Actomonas aquatica: one gene and its partners. The protein of the gene in region 1 interacts with the protein of each later gene in a pairwise test. Links are inferred from orthologs where the notes say so. Each region holds a gene or a part of one and is shown in the gene's direction. Other genes may lie near its edges. The genes, in order: K1X11_RS03940, acpP and secA.

Region 1 (3,941 bases):
CTGGCCTCCTGAGTCTTACGATAGGCAATCGCGGCCTCAATGGTCGCGGGCGAACACCGCTTGAGCGATTCGCGCAGCGCCGACTCATCTTCTATTGAGAACGGTTTGGGGGCCGTCTCCGGGGCCGCGTGGCCCTCCTGACCATCGAGGTCTCCTTTAGGCATGATTTTCGGTAGTTAGGTTTCGGTATTTTGAATGTAAACGTAATTCTTGGACCCACGCTGTGACGTTCCATCAGACCGACCGAGATCAAAAAGTTACTCAAACGTTGGTATTCCGACGCGGCTTTCCGCTGCTGACAGAATTTCAGAACCCGCGTTTGCATTCACTACGCCATTTTCAGTAAACGGTCGCTGTTTCATTCCGCGCGTCGCTTCGAGCGACCGCGTTTCCGATGTCCGATCCCGCCTTTAACCCTCTGTCGTCTCAGACGCTCTATCTCATCACGCACGAGTTTTACCCGAAGCGTGGCGGGATCGCGACCTTCACCGAGGAAATGGCCAAGGCATCGGTGGGACTCGGGCTCGATGTCGAGGTCTGGGCCCAGGAAGCCCCGACCGTGCGCGACGCCAGCCTGTGGCCGTTTCGGGTTTGGCGCATGCCGCTCAAGGGCACCCACGACCTGACATGTCAGCTTCGCTTGGCCTGGCAATTGATCCGCCGCCGCCGTGAGTTACGCCGAGCCACCGTCTACCTGCCGGAGCCCGGGCCGATGCTCACGCTGATGTTGCTCCAGCGCTTTCATGCCTTCCGGCCCAAACACCTCGTGCTCACGTTCCATGGCTCCGAGGTGCTGAAGTTTTACCGCAACCCGCTCATCCGTCCCCTCGCCCGCCGCCTCATCGGCTACGCCAACCGCATCAGCGTGCTCTCCGGCTACACCCGCGATCTGTTGCACACCCATTTCCCCGAGGCCCGCTCCAAGATTCTGCTCACGCCCGGCGCCCTGCGTTCCGACTTCGCTGTCGTGGAACACCCGGCCACCGCGCCCAATCCCAAGGTCGTCATCCTCACCGTGGGTCGGCTCCACCCGCGCAAGGGTCAGCTCATCACCCTGCAGGCCCTCCAAGCCCTCGCGCCCCGCTTCCGCGACCAGATCGAATATTGGCTGGTGGGCTCCACCGCCAAGGAGTCCTACGAGCAGAGCCTTCGCAGCACCGCCGCCCAGTGCGACTTCCCGGTGCGCTTCTTCGGCGATGTGCCCGACAACGAACTGAGCCGCATCTACGACCGCGCCGACGTCTTCGGCATGACCAGTATCGACTTTGGCAACAGCGTGGAGGGCTTTGGATTGGTCTACCTCGAGGCCGCCGCCCACGGCCTGCCCGTCGTCGCCCACGCCGTCGGCGGCGTGGCCGAAGCCGTCGCCGATGGTGAGACCGGCCTGCTGGTGCCGCCCCACCACCCGGCGCAGCTCACCGCCGCCTTCGAAAAACTCATCAGCGATCGCGCCCTGCGCGAACGCCTCGGCCAGGCCGGTTGGAACTGGGCCCGCCGCAACAACTGGTCGCATTCGGCCCGCGTGCTGTTCGGTGAGGCTCTCGCCGACTCCTGACACGTCCTGCGCCGTCGCCACCTTTCATGCTCGAATCCCGCACTACGATCCGCGTCCGCTATGCCGAGACCGACGCGATGGCTATTGTTTACCATGGCAGCTACCTGCCGTGGTTGGAGGTCGCTCGCACCCAATTGCTCCGCGATTACGGTTACCCTTACCGTGACCTGGAACAGGCCGGCTACCGCCTGCCCGTGCTCGATCTATCGGTGAGCTACCGCCGCCCCGCGGTCTATGACGACGACGTGGAAATCCACGCCGTGATCCGCGACCGCCCCGGCATTCGCATCAAAATCGATTACGAGATCCGCCGCGGCGAGGACCTGCTAGCGACCGCCCAGACGACGCACGCCTTCGTCGACGCCAAGGGCCAACCCACCCGCCCGCCGGCCGATTTTATGGCGGCCATGCGCGCCTATTTCACGGCGTAGGTTCACCGAATTCCGCCAGCACCGCGGCATCGGTCTCCCGCCCGCGCAACGCGGCCAGCTCGTCGAGCGTCGCGCCGAGTTCCCGCAAAGCCGCGACGGCATGGGCGCGCACCATCGCCCACTCACTCTCGGCCGCCAAGCGCCAGAGCGCCGGTCGGCACGCCAACGCTCCCGTATTCGCCGCGACGATACAGGCGTTGCGCAACAGGCCGCGCAGCTTGAGCCGCTTCACGGCCGTGCCTTTGAAGACGGCGGCGAAACGCTCCGGCGTCAGCGTCAGGATTTCTTCCAACGATAGCGCCGCGAGCTCCGGCCGCCGGTTCAGCAGCAGCGATTTCGAGGCCTGCGCAAACCGATTCCACGGGCACACCTCCGCACAGATGTCGCAACCATAGAGCCGATCGCCGATCCCGCGCCGCATTGCCCGCGGAATGATGCCGCGGTTTTCGATCGTGTGATAAGAGATGCAGCGCCGCGCATCCAATTCCCCCGGCGCGACCAGCGCCTGCGTCGGACACGCCTCAAGACACGCCGTGCACGAGCCGCAAAGCGTCCCCACCGGTCGATCCGCCGCCGCCCGACTCACGGGCGCATCGGGTTCGATCAAGATGCCGCCGCCTACCACGATGGCCGCCAGGAACAGCCAATTGCCAAACTCCCGCGAAATCAGCATGGCGTTTTTCCCCGTAAACCCCACCCCGGCGCGCGCCGCCCAACTGCGCTCCAGCACCGGCCCGGTATCGACGTAATACCGGTAGTCGGCTCCGCTGATGCCGCCCCATTGCTCCAGCACTTGCCCGGCCGCAACCAAACCCGGTTTGATCGAGTCATGGTAATCGTCGTGCAGCGCGTAACGCGCCCAGACGCCCGTGCCGCCCCCGTCCTCAGCCGGCACCGCCGCGGCCCCCACCGCCGGCGCCGGCGCGTAATTCACGCCCAACATCACCAGCGTGGTCGCCCCGGCCTGCACCTGCGTGACGTCGCGACGTTTCGCCCGCGAGCGTTCCATCCACGCCATGTCGGCCTGATGCCCCGAATCCAACCATCGCTCAAACGCATCCGCCCCTGGACTATCTCCGTCCACGCGGGCGAATCGCACCACGTCAAAACCGAGTGCGTGCAGTCGCTCCCGCAGAACCTCTCGATCAGCCGCCATGGGGCCCGGCCGCCTTGGCCTGTTTCTTCAACCAATCCGGCACTTCGCGGCGATACACCCGCATGACATGCGAGATGATGTCACTCGTCGGCCGGTGATCGGTCAGGATGACCGCGCCAGCCCGTTTGTAGACCGGCTCCCGCTCCTTGTAGAGCGCGCGGATGCGATCCATCGGATCCTCCACATCGAGCAACGGCCGATTCCGATTGGCCGAGGTGCGCTTTAAAATCGTTTCGAGCGACGCGTGCAGGCACACGACCACGCCCTTGCGCTTCAGCAGATCGAGCATGCCGGGCTGCACCACCAGACCGCCGCCGCAGGCCACCACGCAGTTTTCCGGCGGATGGCCCTCATCGATGAAATTTCGCTCCAACTGCCGAAAGAACGGCTCCCCTTCGTCGGGGTTCGCGAAGATTTCGGGGATCGTTTTCCCCATCGCCTTTTCGATTTCGTAGTCACTGTCCAACAGCCGGTATTTCAAGCGCTGAGCCACCGCGCGACCGATGGTCGTTTTGCCGGTGCCCATAAATCCCACCAGATACAAATTGGGCGCACTGAAACTGGAGCTGGCATCGGACGGTGGCATCATGCGCAGCGAAGGCACCACACCGGTGCTTGCCAAACCACAAAATTCTTCGCCTTTCGCTCGCAAGCCTTTGCCCGCAAGGTCTCCGCTTCCGTATAGCATTACTGTCATGTCCGACTCCGAGTTCCATCATTTCGCCAGCGACAATACCTCCGGCATTTGCCCAGAAGCCTGGGCTGCCCTCCAAGCCGCCAACACCGGCTTCGAACCGTC
Region 2 (4,058 bases), 530 kb from region 1 along the record:
GATCGCGCCATGGAATTTCCCCCTCGCCATCCTCACGGGTCTCACCGTCGCGCCGCTGGTCGGGGGCAATGCGGTCATCATGAAACCGGCGGAGCAAACCACACTCATCGCCGGCGTATGCTACGACATCCTGCGCGAGGCCGGCGTGCCGGCCGAGGTGCTGCACTTCCTCCCCGGGCGAGGTGAGGAAATTGGCGCGCATCTGGTGGCGCATCCGCAGATCAGCTTCGTGGCTTTCACGGGCTCGCGAGCGGTGGGCACCGCCATTTGGGAAGCCGCCGGGCGCACGCTGCCGGGCCAGACGCAGCTCAAGAAGGTGGTCTGTGAAATGGGCGGCAAGAACGCACTCATCATCGACGACGACGCCGACTTGGATGAAGCCATTCCTGGGGCGCTGTATTCAGCGTTTGGATTCAGCGGTCAGAAGTGTTCGGCCCTGTCGCGACTCATCGTGCTCGACGGCATCTACGATACGTTTGTGGAGCGTTTTGTCGCGGCCTGCGGCAGCCTGCAAATCGGCGACCCGACCGATCCCGGCACGTTGGTGGGGCCAGTCATCGACGAGGAGGCGCAGCGCAAGATTCGCGGCTGCATCGATACCGGGCGAGGGGAGGCGCGTCTGGCTTATCAAGGCACCGCGCCGGCCCACGGTTGGTTCATTGGGCCGACCGTGTTCACCGAGGTGCGGCCCGACCATCGCATCGCCCAAGACGAGGTTTTTGGACCCGTTGTCGCGATCCTGCGGGCCCGTGATCTCGATGAAGCCATCGCGTGGGCCAACGGCACCGACTATGCGCTCACGGCCGGTTTGTTCTCGCGGCGACCTTCTGCATTGCGTCGGGCCGCGGCTGAGCTCGAAGCGGGTAACATCTACCTCAATCGCGCGATCACCGGGGCCATCGTCGAACGTCAGCCGTTTGGCGGTTACCGCATGAGTGGTGGTGGCACCAAGGCGGGCGGCCGCGGTTATCTGGAGAACTTCCTCGTCCCGCGGTTGGTGAGTGAAAACGTGCTGCGGCGCGGCTTTACGCCGCCAGACGAGTGAGGGCGCATGTGTTAAACCGGTGGGCGCAGCCGATGCATTTTGTCCTCGCCCCCGGTTAAGAGCTTCGCGCACTTTGCACCTTCTATGACGTTTACTGATCGCACCGCATTGGTGACGGGCGCTGGCCGTGGCATCGGCAAGGCCATCGCCGAGTCCCTCGCCGCAAAGGGCGTTAAAGTCATTTGTGTGTCCAAGAATCCCGCCAGCTGCGGGGGGGTCGCTGACGCCATTAAAGCCGCCGGCGGTGAAGCCGTCGCGCGGGCGGTTGACGTGTCCGATGGACCGGCCGTGCAGGCCGCTGCCGAAGAGTTGCTCAAGGAGTTCGGCAAGATCGATATCTTGGTGAACAACGCCGGTATCACCCGCGATGGATTGCTCGCGCGCATGTCCGAAGAGGACTGGGACGCCGTGCTGCAGACGAACCTCACCAGCTGCTTCCATTGGACCAAAGCCATCGGCTGGCCGATGTGCCGCAACCGCTGGGGTCGCATCGTCAACATCTCTTCTGTTTCCGGCATCATGGGGAATGCCGGCCAAGCCAATTACTCTGCCGCGAAAGCGGGCATGATCGGTTTCAGCAAGACGGTCGCGAAGGAATTCGCGCGCCGCAATGTGACCGTGAATGTCGTCGCTCCCGGCTTCATCAAAACTGATATGACCGCTGAGCTCAGCGAAGAAGTGCAAAAGGGAGTCGTTGAATTCATTCCCATGCGCCGCTTCGGTGAAGCCACCGACATCGCCAACGCCACGACCTTCCTGTGCAGTGAGGAGTCCTCCTACATCACAGGACAGGTTTTTACCGTTGACGGCGGTATGGTGATGTGAAGCCTCAGCGCCTTTAGTAGTCCCTCCACATGTCCGACCAAAAAACCATCGAACAACGGGTTAAGGAAATCATCGTTAACCAACTCAACGTGAACGAGGAACAGATCACTCCGGAAGCTTCGTTCCTGGATGATCTCGGTGCCGATTCCCTCGATACTGTCGAGCTGATCATGGCCTTCGAGGAAGAGTTCAAGGAAGAGATTCAGGGTGAGATTCCCGAGTCCGACGCCGAGAAGCTTCAGACCGTCGGTCAGGTCGTCGACTACATCAAGGGTAAGGCCGGCAACAGCTGAGTCTTCCGTCACATTTTTGGGCGTCCTACCGGTCTCGTAAGCGAGCCGCTGTGGGGCGCCCTTTTTGTTGTTAAAATCGTTCCTCCCTTAAGTCTTCGCTGAATGGATACCCTTCCCGATTCCCAGCGTGTGGTCGTCACCGGTCTCGGTGCGGTGCACGGTTTGGGCCACGATCCGGTGGCCTTCTGGTCCAGCTTGGTCGCCGGCAAACCCGGTGTTGACCGCGTTGCGTTGTTCGATCCCGAACCGTTCGCCTGCCAAATTGGTGCCGAAGTGCGAGACTGGAATGTCGAGGAGCACATGGATCCCAAGGAAGCGCGGCGCAACGACCGCTACACCCACTTCGGTTTTGTGGCGGCGAAGCAGGCCGTGGAGGATTCGGGTCTCGATTTTGACGCTGAGAACCCCGACGAGATCGGCGTGTTGGTCGGCTCCGGCATTGGCGGCATGCTCACCTACGAGCAACAGCTCCGTCGTCTCGTCGATGGTGGTCCGCGCAAGGTCTCGCCGTTCACCATTCCTGCCCTCATCGGCAACATCTGCTCGGGTCTCATCGCCATCCGCTACGGCGTGCGTGGTCCGAACTTCGGCGTGGTGTCCGCCTGTGCCACGGCGACCCACGCCATCGGTGAAGCGATGCACATGATCCGCCGCGGTGACGCCAAGGTCATGATCGCAGGCGGCGCAGAAGCGGCGATCACGCCGTTTGCCTACGCCAGCTTCTGCTCGATGAAGGCCATGAGCACGCGCAACGACGATCCGCTCACCGCCAGCCGTCCCTTCTCTCAGGGCCGCGATGGTTTTGTGATGGGTGAGGGCGCCGGCGTGCTGATTCTCGAATCGCTCGAACACGCCAAGGCGCGCGGTGCCCGGATCTACGGCGAAGTGGCGGGTTACGCGGCCACGGCTGATGCTCACCACATCACGATGCCCGATCCCGAAGGCAAGGGCCTTGGCATGGCCATGACCCGTGCGCTCAAGTGGGCTGGAGTCGAGACCACCGACGTGGATTACATCAACGCCCACGGCACCTCGACGCCCTACAACGACAAGTTTGAGACCATGGCGATCAAGCGTCTCTTCGGCGACCACGCGACCAAGCTCGCCGTCTCGTCGACCAAATCGATGACCGGTCACCTGCTGGGCGCCGCCGGCGGTATCGAAAGCATCGCCTGTTTGAAAGCGATCGAACACCAGACGCTGCCGCCGACGATCAATCTCCACGAACCCGATCCCGAGTGTGATCTCGACTACGTGCCCAACACGGCGCGTGAGGCCAAAGTGGATACGGTGCTGAGCAACAACCTCGGCTTCGGTGGTCAGAACGCCGCCGTCGTCTTCCGCAAGGTCTGAGTCGGTCGGGCGACGCGGGTGCGGAGGAGGGTTTCCTCCCTTTCGTCTCGCGACGTCGGGCATTCCGGCAAGCTGCACTTCTCCAGGAAACGGTGCAGGGCCACCCAACCGTGGGGGGCTTCGCCGGCGCTTTGCTCGAAGATGAGTGCGCCGTGCGAGCGGGTGTAAAAACGCAGCGTGGGATCGTGCGCGAGAGCGTGTGCCTTGAGGTGCCCCGTGCTGAACTCACGCCAAGCGAGGAGCTGTAGTTGCTCGCGCCAGCAGCCGGCAGCACGCACCACCGCCAGATGGCTGCGTGGCCACAGTTCAAAATGAGTGACGAAGCTCCGCGCGAAGCGGCAGGCGAGGAGGGCAAATCCCAGACCGCCGACGGCGAGCAATGAGGCCAGGGCAAGCGCCGGCGCGTGCAGCTCCGCGAAGCCGTGCTGAAAGGCGGCGCGTAGGACCACGCTCGTGGTGGTGACCGCCGTGAGCAGACCCAGGGCGCTCGCGGCGCGGGCCATCAGCCGGATGCGTCTGCCGTGTGGATGACGGAAGAGGAT
Region 3 (4,609 bases), 1.4 Mb from region 1 along the record:
TCTTCCAGGCCAGCACCAGCGAAGTGTATGGTGACCCAACCGTGCACCCGCAGCCCGAGTCGTATTGGGGCAACGTCAACACCATCGGCCTGCGCTCCTGCTACGACGAAGGGAAGCGTTGTGCCGAGACCCTGTTCTTCGACTATTACCGGGAGAACGGCGTCGATATTCGCGTGGTGCGCATCTTCAACACCTACGGCCCGCGCATGCACCCCAACGATGGGCGCGTCGTCTCCAACTTCATCGTGCAAGCGCTGCAGGGGCAGGATCTCACCGTCTACGGCGACGGCTCCCAGACGCGCTCCTTCTGCTACGTCGACGACCTCATCGAAGGCTTCCTGCGACTCATGGCGCAGGACGCTACGGTCGGCCCGGTCAACATCGGCAACCCCGGCGAGTTCACCATGCTCGAGCTGGCGGAGCTCACCCTCAAGTTGGTGGGCGGCCCCTCCAAGATCATCCACCAGCCGCTCCCGGCCGATGACCCGAAGCAGCGCCAGCCCGACATTACCTTGGCCAAAAAACACCTCGATTGGGCGCCGACCGTGCCGCTCGAGGAAGGCCTTAAACGCACCATCGATTACTTCCGCACGCAGGTCTGAGACCGAGGCGGGGCGCGCTATAACCTGCGCCACCGCGAGCCCAAGTGTGTCATCGTGTCGCCCGGTGCTGTCTCACTCGAGGGCGCGCCCGTCGTCTTTTTGACGGAAGTTACCTCTGAGGAACATCGGGATTTGTCATTTGCCAAGGCGGTGGCCCGGCCTACGCTGGCCGGTTCCTCATGTTCGACTTTCTGTTCAAACGTTTCGCCGGTCGTCACTATCGCAAGTTCCTCGAGTCCGTTAAGCCCCTCGTCGCCAAGATCAACGAGATCGAGGAGTCGTATCAGGCGCTCAGCGAAGAGCAGCTCAAGGCGAAGACCCCCGAATTTCGCGAGCGCCTCAAAAACGGCGAAACCCTCGACGACATCCTGCCCGAGGCCTACGCCACGGTGAAGAACGCCGCCCGCCGTCTCGTCGGCACCACCGCCGTCGTCAATGGCCACGAACAGCGTTGGGACATGGTCCACTTCGATGTGCAGCTCATCGGTGGCATCGCCCTGCACAAAGGCAAGATCGCCGAAATGGCGACCGGTGAAGGTAAAACTCTCGTCGCCACCCTGCCGCTCTACCTCAACGCCCTCGTCGGTCGCAATTCGCAGCTGGTCACCGTCAATGACTACCTCGCCCGCCGCGACTCCGAGTGGATGGGCCATCTCTACAAATACCTCGGGCTCACCGTGGGTTGCATCCAGCAACAAATGGCCCCGGCCGTGCGCCGCGAGATGTATGGTTGCGACATCACCTACGGCACCGCCTCCGAATTTGGCTTCGACTACCTCCGCGACAACGGCATGGCCACGCGTAAGGAGGACCAGGTGCAGCGCGACCACTGGTTCTGTATCGTGGACGAAATCGACTCCATCCTCGTCGACGAAGCCCGCACCCCGCTCATCATTTCCGGTCCGGCGCCGATTGAGCGCGAGCAGCCCTTTACCCGCCTCAAGCCGACGGTCGAGCGCCTGGTCAACATGCAGGCCAAGCTCTGCAACCGTCTCGTCTCCGAAGCCAAGCCGGTCATCGAGGACGACAGCGCCGATGCCGACGCCCGCCACGAGGCCATGCGCAAGCTCCTCCAGGTGAAGCTCGGCAGCCCGCGCAACAAACAACTCCTGCGCGTCCTCGAGATTCCGGCCGCCCGCAAGGCCCTCGACAAGATCGAGACCGAGATGAACTCCGATCTGCAGAAGACCGAGATGTTCGCCCTCAAAGAAGAGCTCTTCTTCTCCATCGACGAGCGCCAACACCAGGCCGACCTCACCGAAATCGGTCGTCGCACCCTGCGCCCCGATAACCCCGACGCCTTCGTCCTGCCCGACCTTGCCACCGAGCACTCCGCCATCGACGCCGACACCTCCCTCACGCCGGAGCAACGCGAGGAGCGCAAGAACAAGTCCCACGAGGCCTACGCCGAGGTTTCCGAAGAGATCCACGCCATTTCCCAGCTCCTGCGCGCCTTCTGCCTCTACGAGCGCGACGTCGAATACGTCGTCCAAGATGGCAAGGTGAACATCGTCGACGAGAACACCGGCCGCGTCATGCCGGGCCGTCGCTGGTCCGACGGTCTCCACCAAGCCGTCGAAGCCAAGGAAGGCGTCAACATCGAGCGCGAGACCCGCACCTACGCCACCGTTACCATCCAGAACTACTTCCGCATGTATGAGAAGCTGGCCGGTATGACCGGCACGGCGGAGACGGAAGCCACCGAGTTCAGCGAAATCTACCGCTTGGGCGTGCAGGTCATCCCGACCAACAAGCCCAACATCCGCATCGATAAGAACGACTCCATCTTCAAGACCCGCCGCGACAAGTTTAACGCGGTGGTGGCGGAGATCACCGAAGCCAACAAGCGCGGCCAACCGGTCCTCGTCGGCACCGTCTCGGTCGAGTCGTCCGAAGTGCTTTCCCGCATGCTCCGCCGCGCCGGCATCGTGCACACCGTGCTCAACGCCAAGTTCCACGAGCAGGAGGCCGACATCGTCACCCGCGCCGGTCATCGCGGCGCCGTCACCATTGCCACCAACATGGCCGGTCGCGGCACCGATATTAAGCTCGGCGAAGGGGTGCGCGAACTCGGCGGCCTCTATGTGATCGGCACCGAGCGCCACGAATCGCGTCGTATCGACCGCCAGTTGCGCGGTCGTTGTTCGCGTCAGGGCGACCCCGGCACGACCAAGTTCTTCCTCTCGCTGGAAGACAACCTCATGCGCCTCTTCCTCCAGGGCAATCTGGCCTCGCGCCTCATGGAAGGCTCCATGCGCGAAGGCGAAGAGCTCGAGCACTCCCTGCTCAACCGCTCCATCGAGAGCGCGCAGAAGAAGGTCGAGCAACAGAACTTCTCCATCCGCAAACGCCTCCTCCAATACGACGACGTGCTCAACCAGCAGCGCGAAGTCATCTACGGCATCCGCAATGCCGCCATCCACGCCGAGCGCCCCAAGGACATCATCTTCGAGCAGGTGCAGGAAGAGGTCGAAGAACGCCTCGAGACCGCCGGTTGGGGCGAGAAGGGCGGCCCGACCGAGGAGTCGCTCGAACAGCTCATCGGCTGGCTCAATACCCATTTCCCGATCGGCCTGCACGTGCAGGACCTCAAGGGCCGCAACTTCGAGGACTCGACGCGCATTGTCCTCGAGAAGGTCAAAAAGTCCTACGAGGTGAAGGAATCCGTCGAGATCCCCGAAGCCCTCGGCGCCCTCGAGCGCTACGTGATCATCAACGCCATCGACCGCCACTGGCAGGAGCACCTCACCGAAATGGAAGAGCTGCGCCGCGCCATCGGCCTGCGCTCCTACGGCCAGAAGGATCCGCTCGTTGAATACAAGGGCGAGGCCTTCAAATACTTCGAGGAACTCATGGGCAACGTGCGGCTCAAGATTTGCACCGGCCTCTTCCGCAGCGCCTCCAACATCCAAGCCTTCGAAAACATGTTGCAGCTCCTCAGTCGTGGCGCGAAGACCGAGGGCCCGGAGAACGCGCCGCAAGCGCCCACCGCTGCTGCCGCACCGCCTCCGCCGCAGATCCGTTCCCATGTCACCGGTGGTGGCGTGGGCGGTATGCCCGGCGCCGCTCCCGCGCGCAAGCCGGCCAGCGACATCAAGCTGCCCATGCCCAAGCCCCAGCCGGCGCAGGCCATGCCCAAGGTCGGTCGCAATGACCCGTGCCCCTGTGGCAGCGGCAAGAAGTTCAAGCAGTGCCACGGTCGCTGAGCGACCCCACCACATTGCTCGTTTTCGCAGACCGGACTCCAGCGCGGGTCCGGTCTTTTGCTTTTAGTTTTCTTCGCTGGCGGCAGCCGGCGGACCGTTCCGGCCCCAACGCACACTGGTTACAAGGCCGTCGCGGAAAATCACCTGCAGGCCTTGCTGTTTGCTGGTTTCGTAAACCCCCTCGCGCACGGGGATGCGATATTGCAGCCGTTGTCCGGTGCGCACGTCGAATTCCGTGATCTCCTCGTAGTCCACCGTTTCTTCGCTGATCTGGCGTTGGACGATTTTGGGGTAGTTCCAAATCGTGAGCACGCCGCCATCTCGCACGGTGATCGTCTCGATGTCGCCCGGTTGGCCCAGGGCGACATACACCATGTCGTAATCGTCTCCGGGTTTGATTTCGCCGCGAGTGACCCGCTCCCGCGTGACCGGGCTCCAACCGCGGGCGGTGGCTTCGCGCTCCTTCAACCGGGACTGGGTGGATTCACAACCGGTCAATGCTACGATGCCCGCCGCCAAGATTCCCCGCCATGCCTGCGAATTCATGGCGATAACCGTGTTGGGCGACGCGGGTGAGGTCCAGCTTCGACCGATTACAAACAGGTTTCATCAGCGTGCTTGGCAGTGGACTCGCCGATGCTATGGACGACAATCCTGCCTGACCCGTTAGATGTCCGTTCACGATTCGCCTCCCCGGCACCTGCTCTCCCTGGAGATCCTCCCGCAACCCGACGATACCACCTGCGGCCCGACCTGCCTGCACGCGATCTACCGCTATTTTGATCGCGAGGTGCCCCTGCC

Evidence for each region.
Region 2: the proteins of K1X11_RS03940 (region 1) and acpP interact in binary tests that used the Escherichia coli proteins (3 or more experiments, as listed by UniProt). The link is inferred for Actomonas aquatica from one-to-one orthologs.
Region 3: the proteins of K1X11_RS03940 (region 1) and secA interact in binary tests that used the Escherichia coli proteins (3 or more experiments, as listed by UniProt). The link is inferred for Actomonas aquatica from one-to-one orthologs.

Annotation. Positions count from the first base shown.
Region 1 is NZ_CP139781.1:1,038,258-1,042,198, forward strand. The notes cover bases 412-3,283. They hold K1X11_RS03940 (acyl-CoA thioesterase), read left to right. Parts: upstream 412-1,581; coding sequence 1,582-1,986; downstream 1,987-3,283. Other genes in these bases: K1X11_RS03935 (glycosyltransferase family 4 protein), read left to right, coding at 412-1,555; queG (tRNA epoxyqueuosine(34) reductase QueG), read right to left, coding at 1,976-3,142; K1X11_RS03950 (shikimate kinase), read right to left, coding at 3,132-3,283. Outside these bases: K1X11_RS03930 (ApeI family dehydratase), read right to left, coding at 1-164; more of K1X11_RS03935, read left to right, coding at 395-411; more of K1X11_RS03950, read right to left, coding at 3,284-3,731; K1X11_RS03955 (threonine aldolase family protein), read left to right, coding at 3,838-3,941.
Region 2 is NZ_CP139781.1:1,570,317-1,574,374, reverse strand. What follows is about bases 543-3,531. They hold acpP (acyl carrier protein), read left to right. Parts: upstream 543-1,899; coding sequence 1,900-2,163; downstream 2,164-3,531. Other genes in these bases: K1X11_RS06030 (hypothetical protein), read right to left, coding at 3,483-3,531; fabF (beta-ketoacyl-ACP synthase II), read left to right, coding at 2,266-3,516; fabG (3-oxoacyl-[acyl-carrier-protein] reductase), read left to right, coding at 1,130-1,870; K1X11_RS06050 (proline dehydrogenase family protein), read left to right, coding at 543-1,045. In the rest of the region: more of K1X11_RS06050, read left to right, coding at 1-542; more of K1X11_RS06030, read right to left, coding at 3,532-4,058. UniProt on the Escherichia coli protein: Carrier of the growing fatty acid chain in fatty acid biosynthesis.
Region 3 is NZ_CP139781.1:2,402,838-2,407,446, reverse strand. The notes cover bases 469-4,008. They hold secA (preprotein translocase subunit SecA), read left to right. Parts: upstream 469-781; coding sequence 782-3,808; downstream 3,809-4,008. Other genes in these bases: K1X11_RS09400 (hypothetical protein), read right to left, coding at 3,872-4,008; K1X11_RS09410 (UDP-glucuronic acid decarboxylase family protein), read left to right, coding at 469-602. In the rest of the region: more of K1X11_RS09410, read left to right, coding at 1-468; more of K1X11_RS09400, read right to left, coding at 4,009-4,354; K1X11_RS09395 (hypothetical protein), read left to right, coding at 4,479-4,609. UniProt on the Escherichia coli protein: Required for protein export, interacts with the SecYEG preprotein conducting channel.